Regions from separate parts of the Inmirania thermothiophila genome, predicted to be linked through region 1. Evidence: predicted binding sites of a transcription regulator. Region 1 holds the regulator's gene; each other region holds the start of a gene.

Evidence for each region. Region 1 encodes sigma-54, which starts transcription at its own class of promoters, with help from an activator protein. Its sites were predicted from a motif close to TGGCANGNTNCNTGCTT; they were not measured.
Region 2: EDC57_RS10820 (PEP-CTERM sorting domain-containing protein) is a predicted target of sigma-54. The motif match lies at 926-942, and genes of this name have one in related genera.
Region 3: EDC57_RS05210 (ammonium transporter) is a predicted target of sigma-54. The motif match lies at 1,151-1,167, and genes of this name have one in related genera.
Region 4: EDC57_RS11555 (PEP-CTERM sorting domain-containing protein) is a predicted target of sigma-54. The motif match lies at 1,653-1,669, and genes of this name have one in related genera.

What each region holds. Positions count from the first base shown of each region.
Region 1 is NZ_RJVI01000003.1:285,417-288,215, reverse strand. It holds gene lptB (LPS export ABC transporter ATP-binding protein) at 1-390, shown strand, start outside; gene EDC57_RS12095 (RNA polymerase factor sigma-54) at 462-1,898, shown strand; gene hpf (ribosome hibernation-promoting factor, HPF/YfiA family) at 1,941-2,270, shown strand; gene ptsN (PTS IIA-like nitrogen regulatory protein PtsN) at 2,288-2,758, shown strand; gene hprK (HPr(Ser) kinase/phosphatase) at 2,755-2,799, shown strand, end outside.
Region 2 is NZ_RJVI01000003.1:31,615-34,413, reverse strand. It holds gene EDC57_RS10825 (polysaccharide deacetylase family protein) at 1-686, opposite strand, end outside; gene EDC57_RS10820 (PEP-CTERM sorting domain-containing protein) at 722-880, opposite strand; gene EDC57_RS10815 (FAD-dependent oxidoreductase) at 1,026-2,666, opposite strand; gene EDC57_RS10810 (gluconate 2-dehydrogenase subunit 3 family protein) at 2,659-2,799, opposite strand, start outside.
Region 3 is NZ_RJVI01000001.1:1,055,184-1,057,982, forward strand. It holds gene EDC57_RS05205 (glycosyltransferase) at 51-1,043, shown strand; gene EDC57_RS05210 (ammonium transporter) at 1,210-2,433, shown strand; gene EDC57_RS05215 (bifunctional diguanylate cyclase/phosphodiesterase) at 2,576-2,799, shown strand, end outside.
Region 4 is NZ_RJVI01000003.1:177,581-180,379, reverse strand. It holds gene galE (UDP-glucose 4-epimerase GalE) at 82-1,074, shown strand; gene EDC57_RS11560 (VanZ family protein) at 1,071-1,418, shown strand; gene EDC57_RS11555 (PEP-CTERM sorting domain-containing protein) at 1,708-2,547, shown strand; gene EDC57_RS11550 (LamG domain-containing protein) at 2,582-2,799, shown strand, end outside.

The DNA of each region.
Region 1 (2,799 bases):
GCGCGGCGCTCGCGCCTGGAGGCCCTCCTCGAGGAGCTGCACATCGGCCACCTGCGCGCACAGCCGGCGCTGTCGCTCTCGGGGGGCGAGCGGCGGCGGGTCGAGATCGCCCGCGCCCTCGCCGCCGAGCCCCGCTTCATGCTCCTCGACGAGCCCTTCGCCGGAGTCGATCCGATCTCGGTCCTGGACATCCAGCGCATCATCGCCCACCTGTGCCGGCGCGGCATCGGCGTCCTCGTCACCGACCACAACGTGCGCGAGACCCTCGGCATCTGCGGCCGCGCCTACATCGTCAACGCCGGCCGCGTCATCGCCGCCGGCACCCCCGAGGAGATCCTCGCCGACGAGCAGGTCCGGCGGGTCTATCTCGGCGAGGGCTTCCGCCTCTGATCCCTGCAGCGGCAACGGGGCTCGGGTAGAATGACGGCCAAGATGAGCACCGCGGCCGCCAGCGCCAGCCCATGAAACAGACCCTGCAGCTCCGCCTCGGGCAGCACCTGACCATGACGCCGCAGCTGCAGCAGGCGATCCGCCTGCTGCAGCTCTCGACCCTGGAGCTGCAGGCCGAGATCCAGCAGGCGCTGGAGTCCAACGTGATGCTGGAGCTCGAGGAGGAGGGCGAGCAGGAGACCGAGGCGGAGGTCGCCGCCGAGGCCGCGGCGGAGGAGGCCGGCGAGCGCGAGCTCGGCGGCGACGGCGGCGAGATCCCGGACGAGCTCCCCGTCGACAGCTCCTGGGAGGACGTCTACGACGGCGCCGTCCTCTACGGCGGCGGCGGCGGCGACGAGGACGAACGGGGCCTCGAGCCCGTGAGCCACGACGGCGAGTCCCTGCGCGACCACCTCACCTGGCAGCTCGAGCTCACCCCCTTCAGCGAGCGCGACCGCCTCCTCGCCACCCTCATCATCGACGCCATCGACGAGGACGGCTACCTCGGCGCCGGGCTCGAGGAGATCGTCGCCGCGGCGGGGCCGGAGGTCACCGTCGAGGAGGCCGAGGCGGTGCTCCACCGCATCCAGCACTTCGACCCGCCGGGGGTGGGGGCTCGCAGCCTCGCCGAGTGCCTGCGCATCCAGCTCCTCGAGCTGCCGGAGGAGACACCCTGGCGCGCCCAGGCCCTGCGCCTCGTGGACGGCCACCTCGAGACCCTCGCCGCCGGCCGCCACGCCGAGCTCGCCGAGGCCCTCGGCGTCGATCTCGAGGCGCTGCGGGAGGTGGTGGCCCTGGTGCGCTCGCTCAATCCGCGCCCCGGCAGCAGCCTCCCCGGGCCGCCGCCCGAGTACATCATCCCCGACGTCATCGTGCGCAAGGAGGAAGGGGTCTGGCGGGTCGAGCTCAACCCCGAAGCGACGCCGCGCGTCCGCATCAACCCCCGCTACGCCGCCCTGGTGGGCCGGGGCGGCGCCGACGGCACCTGCCTGCGCAGCCACCTGCAGGAGGCGCGCTGGCTGATCAAGAGCCTGCGCAGCCGCAACGAGACCCTGCTCAAGGTGGCCACCTGCATCGTCGAGCGCCAGCGCGGCTTCCTCGAGCACGGCGAGATCGCCATGAAGCCGCTGATCCTGCGCGACGTGGCCGAGGCCGTCGGGATCCACGAGTCCACCGTCTCCCGCGTCACCACCCGCAAGTACATGCACACCCCGCGCGGGATCTTCGAGTTCAAGTACTTCTTCTCGAGCCAGATCGCCACCGACGACGGCGGCGCCGCCTCGGCGACGGCGATCCGCGCCCTCATCCGCAAGCTGGTGGAGGCGGAGAACCCGGCCCGACCGCTGAGCGACGCCATGATCGCCCGCCTGCTGGGCGAGCAGGGGATCCGCGTCGCCCGCCGCACCGTGGCCAAGTACCGGGAGGCCATGGCCATCCCATCGTCGAGCGAGCGCAGGCGGCTCGTCTGAGCCCCTGCCGGGACCCAGGACCCGAGCCAAGAGGAGCCGAGCATGCAGATCAACGTCACCGGCCACCACGTGGAGGTCACCGAGGCGCTGCGCAACTACGTGCTGGAGAAGTTCGAGCGCCTCGAGCGCCACTTCGACCACGTCACCAACGTGCACGTGATCCTCAGCGTGGAGAAGACGCGGCAGAAGGCGGAGGCCACCGTCCACGTCTCCGGGGCGCAGCTCTTCGCCGAGGCGGTGGAGGAGGATCTCTACGCCGCCATCGACGTCCTCGCCGACCGCCTCGACCGGCAGATCCTCAAGCACAAGGAGAAGCTCAACGGCCGCGGCCGCGGCGGCGAGCACAAGCGCGAGGGCGCGGCGCAGGCCTGAGGGCGGAAGGAGGCAACGTGCGCATCGCCGACCTGCTGAGCCCGGACCGGGTCGCCTGGGGGGTCGAGGCGGCAAGCAAGAAGCGGGCCCTCGAGACCCTGAGCCACCTCCTCGCCGACGCCGGCGGGGAGCTCGACCCGGTGCGCATCTTCGAGACGCTGCTCGGGCGCGAGCGGCTCGGCAGCACCGGCCTCGGGCACGGGGTCGCGCTGCCCCACGGGCGGCTCGGTCACGGCGCCGCCGTGGGCGCCCTCCTCACCCTGCGTCAGGGCGTGGACTTCGACGCCCTCGACGAGCAGCCGGTGGACCTCCTCTTCGGCCTCGTGGTGCCGGAGGAGGCCACCGAGGAGCACCTGCAGATCCTCGCCGAGCTGGCGCGCATGTTCTCCGACGAGGCCTTCTGCGCGCGCCTGCGCGAGGCCGGGAGCAGCGAGGCCCTGCTGCGGCTGGTGCAGGGCTGGCCGGAGGCGGCGACCGGGGCGCCATGACCCGGCGGATCACGGCCGCCCAGGTGGTGGAGCTGCTGCGC
Region 2 (2,799 bases), 250 kb from region 1:
AACCGGGGCAGGGCGCGGGGATCGCTCCAGCGCCCCACCGGCCCCGAGTGCTGGCCGAAGGCGACAAAGCCGAGCCCGCGCACGAGCCCCGCCAGGGCGGCGTCGAACTCGCCGTAAGGGTAGGCGAAGAGGCGCTCGCGCACCCCCAGCTCGGCCTCCAGCCGGGCCTGGGCCCCCAGGAGCTCGGCCCGCACCCGGGCCCGCCAGGCGGCCTCGTCCTCGCCGGGGCGGCGCAGCAGGCTGTCATGGCTGCGGCCGTGGTTGGCGAAGGCGACGCCGGCGGCGGCCATCTCCCGCATCTGCCCCCAGGTCATGAAGCCCGGCAGGCCGCGGTCCACGGGATCGGTGGCGACGAAGACGGTGAAGGGCCAGCCGCGGGCGCGCAGCCGCGGCCAGGCGGCATCGAAGACCGAGCGGTAGGCGTCGTCCACGGTGATCGCCACCGTGCGGTCGGGGACGGGGCGGCCGGTGCGCACGGCGTCGGCGATCTCCGCGAGGGGCACGACGCGGTATCCGCCCTCGGCCAGGTGCTCGAGCTGGGCCTCGAAGGCCCCGAGCCCGATGCTGGTGGCGGGGAAGCGGTCCTCGCCGAAGCGGTGGTAGAGGAGGATCACGCCGTCGGCGACGGCGCCGGGCGAGACGATGAGCAGCAGCGCGAGGAGGGCGCGGCGGGCGGCTTGCATCATGGACCCCGCATGAGGCGGGGCCCATGATAGCAGCCTCAGCGGCGCCTGCGGGCGGCGAGGGCGACCCCGACCGCCCCGGCCGCGAGCAGGGCGATGGTGGAGGGCTCGGGGATGGTCCCGGTGGGCCCTCCGGCCGCGCCGGCCCAGACGGTCCAGGGCGCCAGCGCGGCCAGCAGCGACAGCAGTGCCTTCATGACGATCTCCTCCTCACGGCGCCGGCCGAGCCCGGCACCGTGCCCGTGCAAGATCCGCGCCCGCACAGGGAACGCCGGCTCCTTCAACGGGTTGCACGCCTCCGCGGAGGCCGCGGCGCGCCGGTTGTCAAAAAATCCGACACCGTCACCCGCGGGCCGCGGCGAGGATCGCGTCGGCGGTGCGGATGGCCAGCGCCTCCACCGTGAGGGAAGGGGCCTCGCCGCCGCCGGAGGAGGGGAAGACGCTGGCGTCGGCGATCCAGAGATTGCGCCAGCGGTGACTCCGCCCCTGGTCGTCCACCACCGAGGTCCGCGGATCCCGCCCCATCCGGCAGGTGCCGAAGACGTGGGTGCTCTGGAAGAGATCGAGGCTGCCGAACTCGGCGGCCACCGCCTCGACGCCCGCGGCGGCGAGGACCGCGCGCACCGTCGCCGCCATCTCGGCAAGACGCGCCAGGGCATCGGCATCGAGCCGGCTGTGGATGCGCGCCACCGGCAGGCCGTGGGCGTCGCGCACCTCGGGGTCGAGGTCGACGAAGCTGCCGGGGTTGGGCAGGCACTCGCCGATGGCGCCCACCGCGAGGGCATGGCCGAAGCGTTCGCGCATGGCGCGCTTGTGGCCGCGGCCGATGCCGGCGACGAGGTGCACGGCATGGCCCGCCGGCCCCGCGTAGCCGGCCTCCGCGGTGGCAGGGCCGAGGCGGAACCCGCCCGGCACCCGGGCGGCGGGGTCCGGGGCGCTGCGGTCCCAGCAGATCACCTCCCGGGGCAGCCCGCGGTGGGCCTGCAAGGGGCGCGGATGGAGCCCGGCCGAGGTCCAGGACAGGGTCTCCATGAAGTTGCGGCCCACCTCGCCGCTCTCGTTGCCGAGCCCGGAGACGAGGAGCAGGCGCGGCGTGAACACGGCCCCCGCCGCCAGCACCACCGCCCCCGCCCGCACCCGGTGCCGGCCGCCCGCCTCGTCCGCGTACTCCACCCCGTGCACGCGGTCGCGGCGGTCCGGCAGCACGCGCAGCACCGTCGCCCCGGTGACGATGCGGCAGCGCCCCGTGGCCGCGGCGCGCCGGGCGAAGGTCACGTCGGCGCTGCCCTTGTCGCGGCGCGGGCAGCCCCGGTTGCACTGCGCGCAGTAGTTGCACGCGGGCCGCCCGTCCCACGGCTGCGGGAGCACGGCGAGGGGGTTCGGCGCCCAGCCGAGGCCCAGCCGGCGCAGCCCCGCGATCACCGGGCGCGACGTCCAGCCCACGGGATGGGGCGGGAAGGGGTAGGGCCGCGAGCGGGGGCAGCGCGGGTCCGGATCCGTCCCCGCCACCCCGACGATCCGTTCCGCCACGTCGTAGTAGGGCTCCAGGGCCTCGTACCCCAGCGGCCAGTCGGCGCCCACCCCGAGCAGGCTGCGGATGCGGAAGGCGTCCGGGTGCAGCCGGTGGGCCTCGCCGGTGAAGTGGAGCGTCGCCCCGCCGACGCCGCGCACGTGCAGGTAGCCCACGGGCTGGCGGCGCCCGGTGCGGTTGATGCGCCCGAGCCCCGCGCTCCAGGAGCGCAGGGAGTCGTGGGCGGGATCCAGGGGCTGCAGCGGCGCCACCGTGTAGGGCAGGCCCGGCCGCTTCTCGGGAAAGCCCACCCGCTCCCAGTCCGGGCGATGGAGCCGGTAGTCCCGCGCGGGATCGTAGGCGGGGCCGGACTCCAGCACCATCACCGAGGCGCCGCGGCTGGCGAGCCGCCAGGCGCAGGCGGTGCCCCCGGCGCCCGCCCCCACCACCACCACGTCCACCGGCTCAGGCATCGTCCGGCGGCGCCCAGTAGCGGGGGTAGCCCCGCGGCTGCGGCGGCCCCCGGTACCCGATCGCGGCCCACACCCCCGGATCGCCGTAGTAGCGCACGAGGACCTCCCGGCGCAGGGTCTCGAAGAAGCGCCG
Region 3 (2,799 bases), on a different contig from region 1:
CGGCGGTGCCGGGCCCGCCGCCGGTGGCGGACATGGTACAACGGGCGCCCATGCGGCCGAGAGTCTCGGTGGTGATGCCGGTGCGCGACGGCGGGGCGGCCCTGGCCGCCGCGGTGGAGAGCATCCTCGCCCAGACCCTGGGCGAGCTCGAGCTCATCGTGGTGGACGACGGCAGCCGCGACGGCGCGCCCGGGCGCCTGCCGCGCGACGCCCGCCTGCGCGTGGTGCCGGCGGCGGGGCGCGGCATCGTCGCCGCGCTCAACACCGGGATCGCCCTTGCGCGGGCGCCGCTGGTGGCGCGCATGGACGCCGACGACCTCGCCCATCCCGAGCGGCTCGCGCGCCAGCTCGCCTGGCTCGAGGCCTGCCCGGAGGCGGGCATCTGCGGCGCGCAGGTGGAGATCGTCACCGACGCCGGCCCCCCCGGCGGGGGCTTCCGCCGCTACCGGGACTGGCTCAACGGCCTGCGCAGCCCCGCCGCCATCGCGCGCGAGATCTTCGTCGAGAGCCCGATCCCCCATCCCACCGCGGTGATCCGGCGCGCGGTGCTCGAGCGTCTCGGCGGCTACCGCGAGGTCCCCTGGCCCGAGGACTACGACCTGTGGCTGCGGGCGTGGGCGGCCGGCGTACCCATGGGCAAGCCCGAGGGGGTGCTGCTCGCCTGGCGCGATCGCCCCGGGCGGTTGTCGCGGTGCGATCCGCGCTGCAGCCCCGCCGCCTTCCGCGCGGCACGGGCGCACTTCCTCGCGCGCACCGTGCTCGCCGCCGGGCGCTGCGTGATCTGGGGTGCGGGCCCCACGGGGGCGCGGCTCGCCGACGCCCTCGCCGCCGAGGGGGTCGCGGTGGCCGCCTTCGTCGACATCGACCCGCGCAAGATCGGGCGCACCCGTCGCGGGCGCCCGATCCGCCCGGTCTCGGCGCTGGCCCGCGCGAACCTCCCGGTGGTGGTGGCGGTGGGCGCGGCGGGGGCGCGCGAGACCATCCGCGCCGCACTCCCCGGGCTCGGGCGGCGCGAGGGACGCGATCTCTGGTTCGCGGCCTGAGACGCGGCTGCACCATCCCGGTGCACGCCGGCCCCGTCTGCACCGTCGCGGTGCCCATGGGCGGTGCCCAGGCCCTTGGGATCGGGGACCGCCGGCACCGCCCGAGCTGGCCCGATGTTTGCAATTGCGGTCTCCGTTCGGTTTCCGGAGACAGGGGGATCGTGCCATGCCCAAGGGGCCCGTCGCGGGGGACGTGCTGTTCATCCTCATCGGTGCCGTCATGGTGCTCGCCATGCACGCCGGGTTCGCCTTCCTCGAGCTCGGGACGGTGCGCGCCAAGAACCAGGTCAATGCCCTGACGAAGATCCTGGCCGACCTCTGCGTCTCGGCGGTGGCCTATTTCCTCGTCGGCTACGGTATCGCCTACGGTGTCGGCTTCTGGCGCGGCGCGGCGGCCCTGAGCGCGGACCACGGCTACGAGCTGGTGCGCTTCTTCTTCCTCTTCACCTTCGCCGCGGCGATCCCGGCCATCGTCTCCGGCGGCATCGCCGAGCGCGCCCGCTTCTACCCCCAGCTTGCCGCCACCTTCCTCCTCGTGGCCCTGGTCTATCCGTTCTTCGAGGGTGTGGTCTGGAACGGCAACCTCGGCCTGCAGGCCTGGCTGGAGGCCACCTTCGGGGCTCCGTTCCACGACTTCGCAGGCTCCGTGGTGGTGCACGCGGTGGGCGGCTGGATCGGGCTCGCCGCGGTCCTGCACCTGGGGGCGCGCCGCGGCCGCTACGGCCGCGACGGGCGCGTCGCCGCCCACCCTCCGTCGAGCATCCCCTTCCTCGCCCTCGGCGCCTGGGTGCTGATCGTGGGCTGGTTCGGCTTCAACGTGATGTCGGCCCAGCGCCTGGAGGCGGTCTCGGGGCTCGTGGCCCTCAACAGCCTCATGGCCATGGTCGGGGGGACGCTGGCCGCGCTGCTGGCCGGCCGCAACGATCCGGGCTTCCTCTACAACGGCCCGCTGGCCGGGCTGGTGGCGGTGTGCGCGGGCTCCGATCTCATGCACCCGGCCGGGGCCTTCGTGACCGGTGCGGTGGCCGGCGGGCTCTTCGTCTGGACCTTCACCCTGGCGCAGAACCGGTGGCGCATCGACGACGTCCTCGGCGTGTGGCCGCTGCACGGGCTCTGCGGCGCCTGGGGCGGCATCGCCGCCGGGCTCTTCGGGGCCGAGGCCCTGGGCGGCCTCGGCGGGGTGAGCCTGGCGGCGCAGGCGGCGGGTACCGCGGCCGGGGTCGCGATCGGCTTTGCCGGCGGCTTCGTGGTCTACGGGCTGCTCAAGGCCGCCGTGGGCATCCGCCTTGGCGAGGAAGAGGAGTTCGCCGGGGCCGATCTCGCCATCCACCGCATCAGCGCGACACCCGAGCTGGACACCGGACTCGGCCGCAGCCTCGGCGAAGGCTGACCCCGCTGCCGCGGGCGCCCGCCGGCCGCGGTGATCCACCGGAATTTCCAGTCGAATCTATCAGGAATGATCAGTTCCTTGCCGTTCCCCTCCAGCGGCGGGCAGAATGCACACAGGAGGGCAAGAGAGGGCCGGCGGGACCGTGGACGGGGCACGCGCGGGATGGCGCGCCTGGATCGCCGGGGGCGCTGCGGCGCTGGCGGCGGCGGCGCTCGTCCTCGCCGCGGCCTGGCGGCTCGAGCGCATCGAGGCGGAGCAGGCCCGCGCGCGGGCGCGGGTCGCGGTGTGGGAGACGGCCTCGCACCTCAGGGTCCGCCTCGAGCAGGCGGTGAACGAGCGCCTGCACCTCGCCACCGGGCTCGCCGC
Region 4 (2,799 bases), 110 kb from region 1:
GCCTGCGGCCGATTATAGGGCCCGCGCCCGGCGCAGCCCTGCTAGACTGGCCCGCTCGGGAACGGGCCGAGGGAGGGCACGATGGCACGGGGCACGATCCTGGTCACCGGCGGGGCCGGCTACATCGGAAGTCACGTGGTGCTGGCGCTCGGCGAGCGCGGCGAGCGGGTGGTGGTCCTCGACGACCTCTCCACCGGGCGCGCCGACGCGGTCCTGCACGGCGAGCTGGTGGTGGGCGACGTCGGCGACGGCGCCCTCGTGCGCCGCCTGCTTCGCACCCACGGCATCGACACCGTCATGCACTTCGCCGCCCGCACCGTGGTCCCCGAATCGGTGGCCGACCCGCTCAAGTACTACCGTGAGAACACCTGCGCCACGCGCAGCCTGCTCGAGGCCTGCGCCGCCCAGGGGGTGCGCCACTTCGTCTTCTCCTCCACCGCCGCGGTCTACGGCGTCCCCGAGGGCGGCATCGCCGACGAGGACACCCCCACCGCCCCCATCAACCCCTACGGCAGCTCCAAGCTCATGAGCGAGTGGATGCTGCGCGACCTCGCCGCCACCGGGGCGCTGCGGCACGTGACGCTGCGCTACTTCAACGTCGCCGGCTGCGACCCCGCGGGGCGCATCGGCCAGTCCACCCCGGAGGCGACGCTGCTCATCAAGGTCGCCTGCGAGGTGGCCCTGGGCCGACGGCCGGAGCTCGCCGTCTTCGGCACCGACTACCCCACGCCCGACGGCACCGGCGTGCGCGACTACATCCACGTCACCGACCTCGCCGACGCCCACTTGCGGGCGCTGGACCACCTCCGCGCCGGCGGCGCCTCGCTCACCCTCAACTGCGGCTACGGGCGCGGCTACAGCGTGCGCGAGGTCATCGCCGCGGTGGAGCGCGCCCACGGCGCCCCGCTGCCCGTGCGCGAGGCCCCGCGCCGCCCCGGCGACCCCCCCATGCTGATCGCCCGCGCCGAGCGCATCCGGGAAGTCCTCGACTGGCGGCCGCGCCACGACGACCTCGACACCATCGTCGCCAGCGCCCTCGCCTGGGAGCGCCGGCTCGCGCAGGGGGCGCGGTGAACGCAAGGCTCTGGCCGCCGCTCGCGCTGATGGCGGCGATCCTCGCCCTGTCGTCGGTGCCGGGCACGCCCGACACCCCGGTCGTGGGCGCCGTCGCGCCGGGCCTGCAGAACCTGCTCCACCCGCCCCTCTACGCCGCCCTCGCCTGGCTGTGGTGGCGGGCGCTCACCCCGCGCCCGGCCGCGGCCTGGATCGCCGCCGCCCTCGCCGCCGCCTGGGGCGGGCTCGACGAGCTGCACCAGGCGGCGGTCCCGGGCCGCTCGGCCTCCCTCCTCGACGCCGTCCTCGACGCCGTTGGCGCCCTCGCCGCGGCGCTGGCCCTGCGGCGTCGCCGGGGCCTGTAAAGAATTCCGACACCCACGGCGCCGCCCCCCCCCGGCGGACGCCCGCCCCGGTCCCCGCCGACCGCCCCTGCGACCAGCGCGAGCCCGGCCGGCGCGCCACCGGACCCGTCGCAAGGCGCACGGCGGCGCACACCCGGACCCCACCCGCCGCCGGTGTCAGATTTTTTTACACCTGACGGGCGATAGGGTCTTGTCAACAGCCTAATGTATTGATGCAAAAGATCACGTTTTTGATGGCATGATGCTTGCTTGCCGGGACGGCATGGCCCACGATCAGGGAGCATTCGCCATGTCGACCATCCAACGGTTCCGGGAAGTCCCGGCCCTCGTCCGCGCCCTCGCCGCCGGCTGCGCCGTCGCCGGCGCGCTGCTCGCCGCCACGGCCCAGGCGGCACCGGTCTACGTCAACGACTTCGAGGGTGCGCCCGACATGAGCGGGTGGAGCCACACCACCCGCACCACGGACAACAACGGCGAGACCGTCCTCGGCGTCTTCCCCACCAAGTCCGGGAGCGTCGCCGGCCTGTCCTGGGGCGCCACCGGGCCCGTGACCTTCACCCTCCCGGGGCTCGCGCCCGGCCACTACGAGGTCTCCTTCGACCTGTTCCTGATCCTGAGCTGGGACGGCCATGGCGGCTGCTGCCAGCCGGACTTCTTCCGCTTCAGCGTCAACGGCACGCCCTTCGTCGACGCCACCTTCTCCAACAACCCGGGCAGCAACCAGCACCAGGGCTATTCGCCCCTCACCCCGCTCGCCCGCAACACGGTGGACAACACGCCCGCGACGGGCAACAGCGGCTTCAACGTCCTCGACATCACCCCCTTCGCCGGCTCGCCGGCCGGGGCGCGGGTCGCCAACTACCGCTATTCCATGCTCTTCGACTTCACCCACGGCGGCGGTGACCTCGTGCTGGAGTTCCTCGGGCAGACCACGCCCGCGGCGGGCGACCAGTGCACGGTCTTCTGGTGCGGGCTCAACTACTACGACGAGCCCTGGGCGCTCGACAACCTGCGCATCGATGACCTGAGCCGCCCCGCCACCGCCTCGGTGCCGGAGCCCGCGAGCCTGGCGCTGCTTGTGCCGGGGCTTGCCGTCATCGCGGCGCGACGGCGCGCCGCCGCCGGTTGATACCGGCCGCCATCCCAGGAACAGGAGAGGGAAGATGACGAGACCTGCCCACCTCGCCCGGCACCGCCGCCGTCTGCGCCTCCTCGCCGCGGCCCTCGCGCTGGCCGCGAGCGGCGCCACCCACGCCATCCCCGCCGCCGTCCCCGTCGCCTGGTATCCCCTCGACGGCGACGCCGCGGACGCGAGCGGCAACGGGCTCGACGGCACCATCCACGGCAGCGTCACCGCCACCGCGGGCCACGACGGCACCCC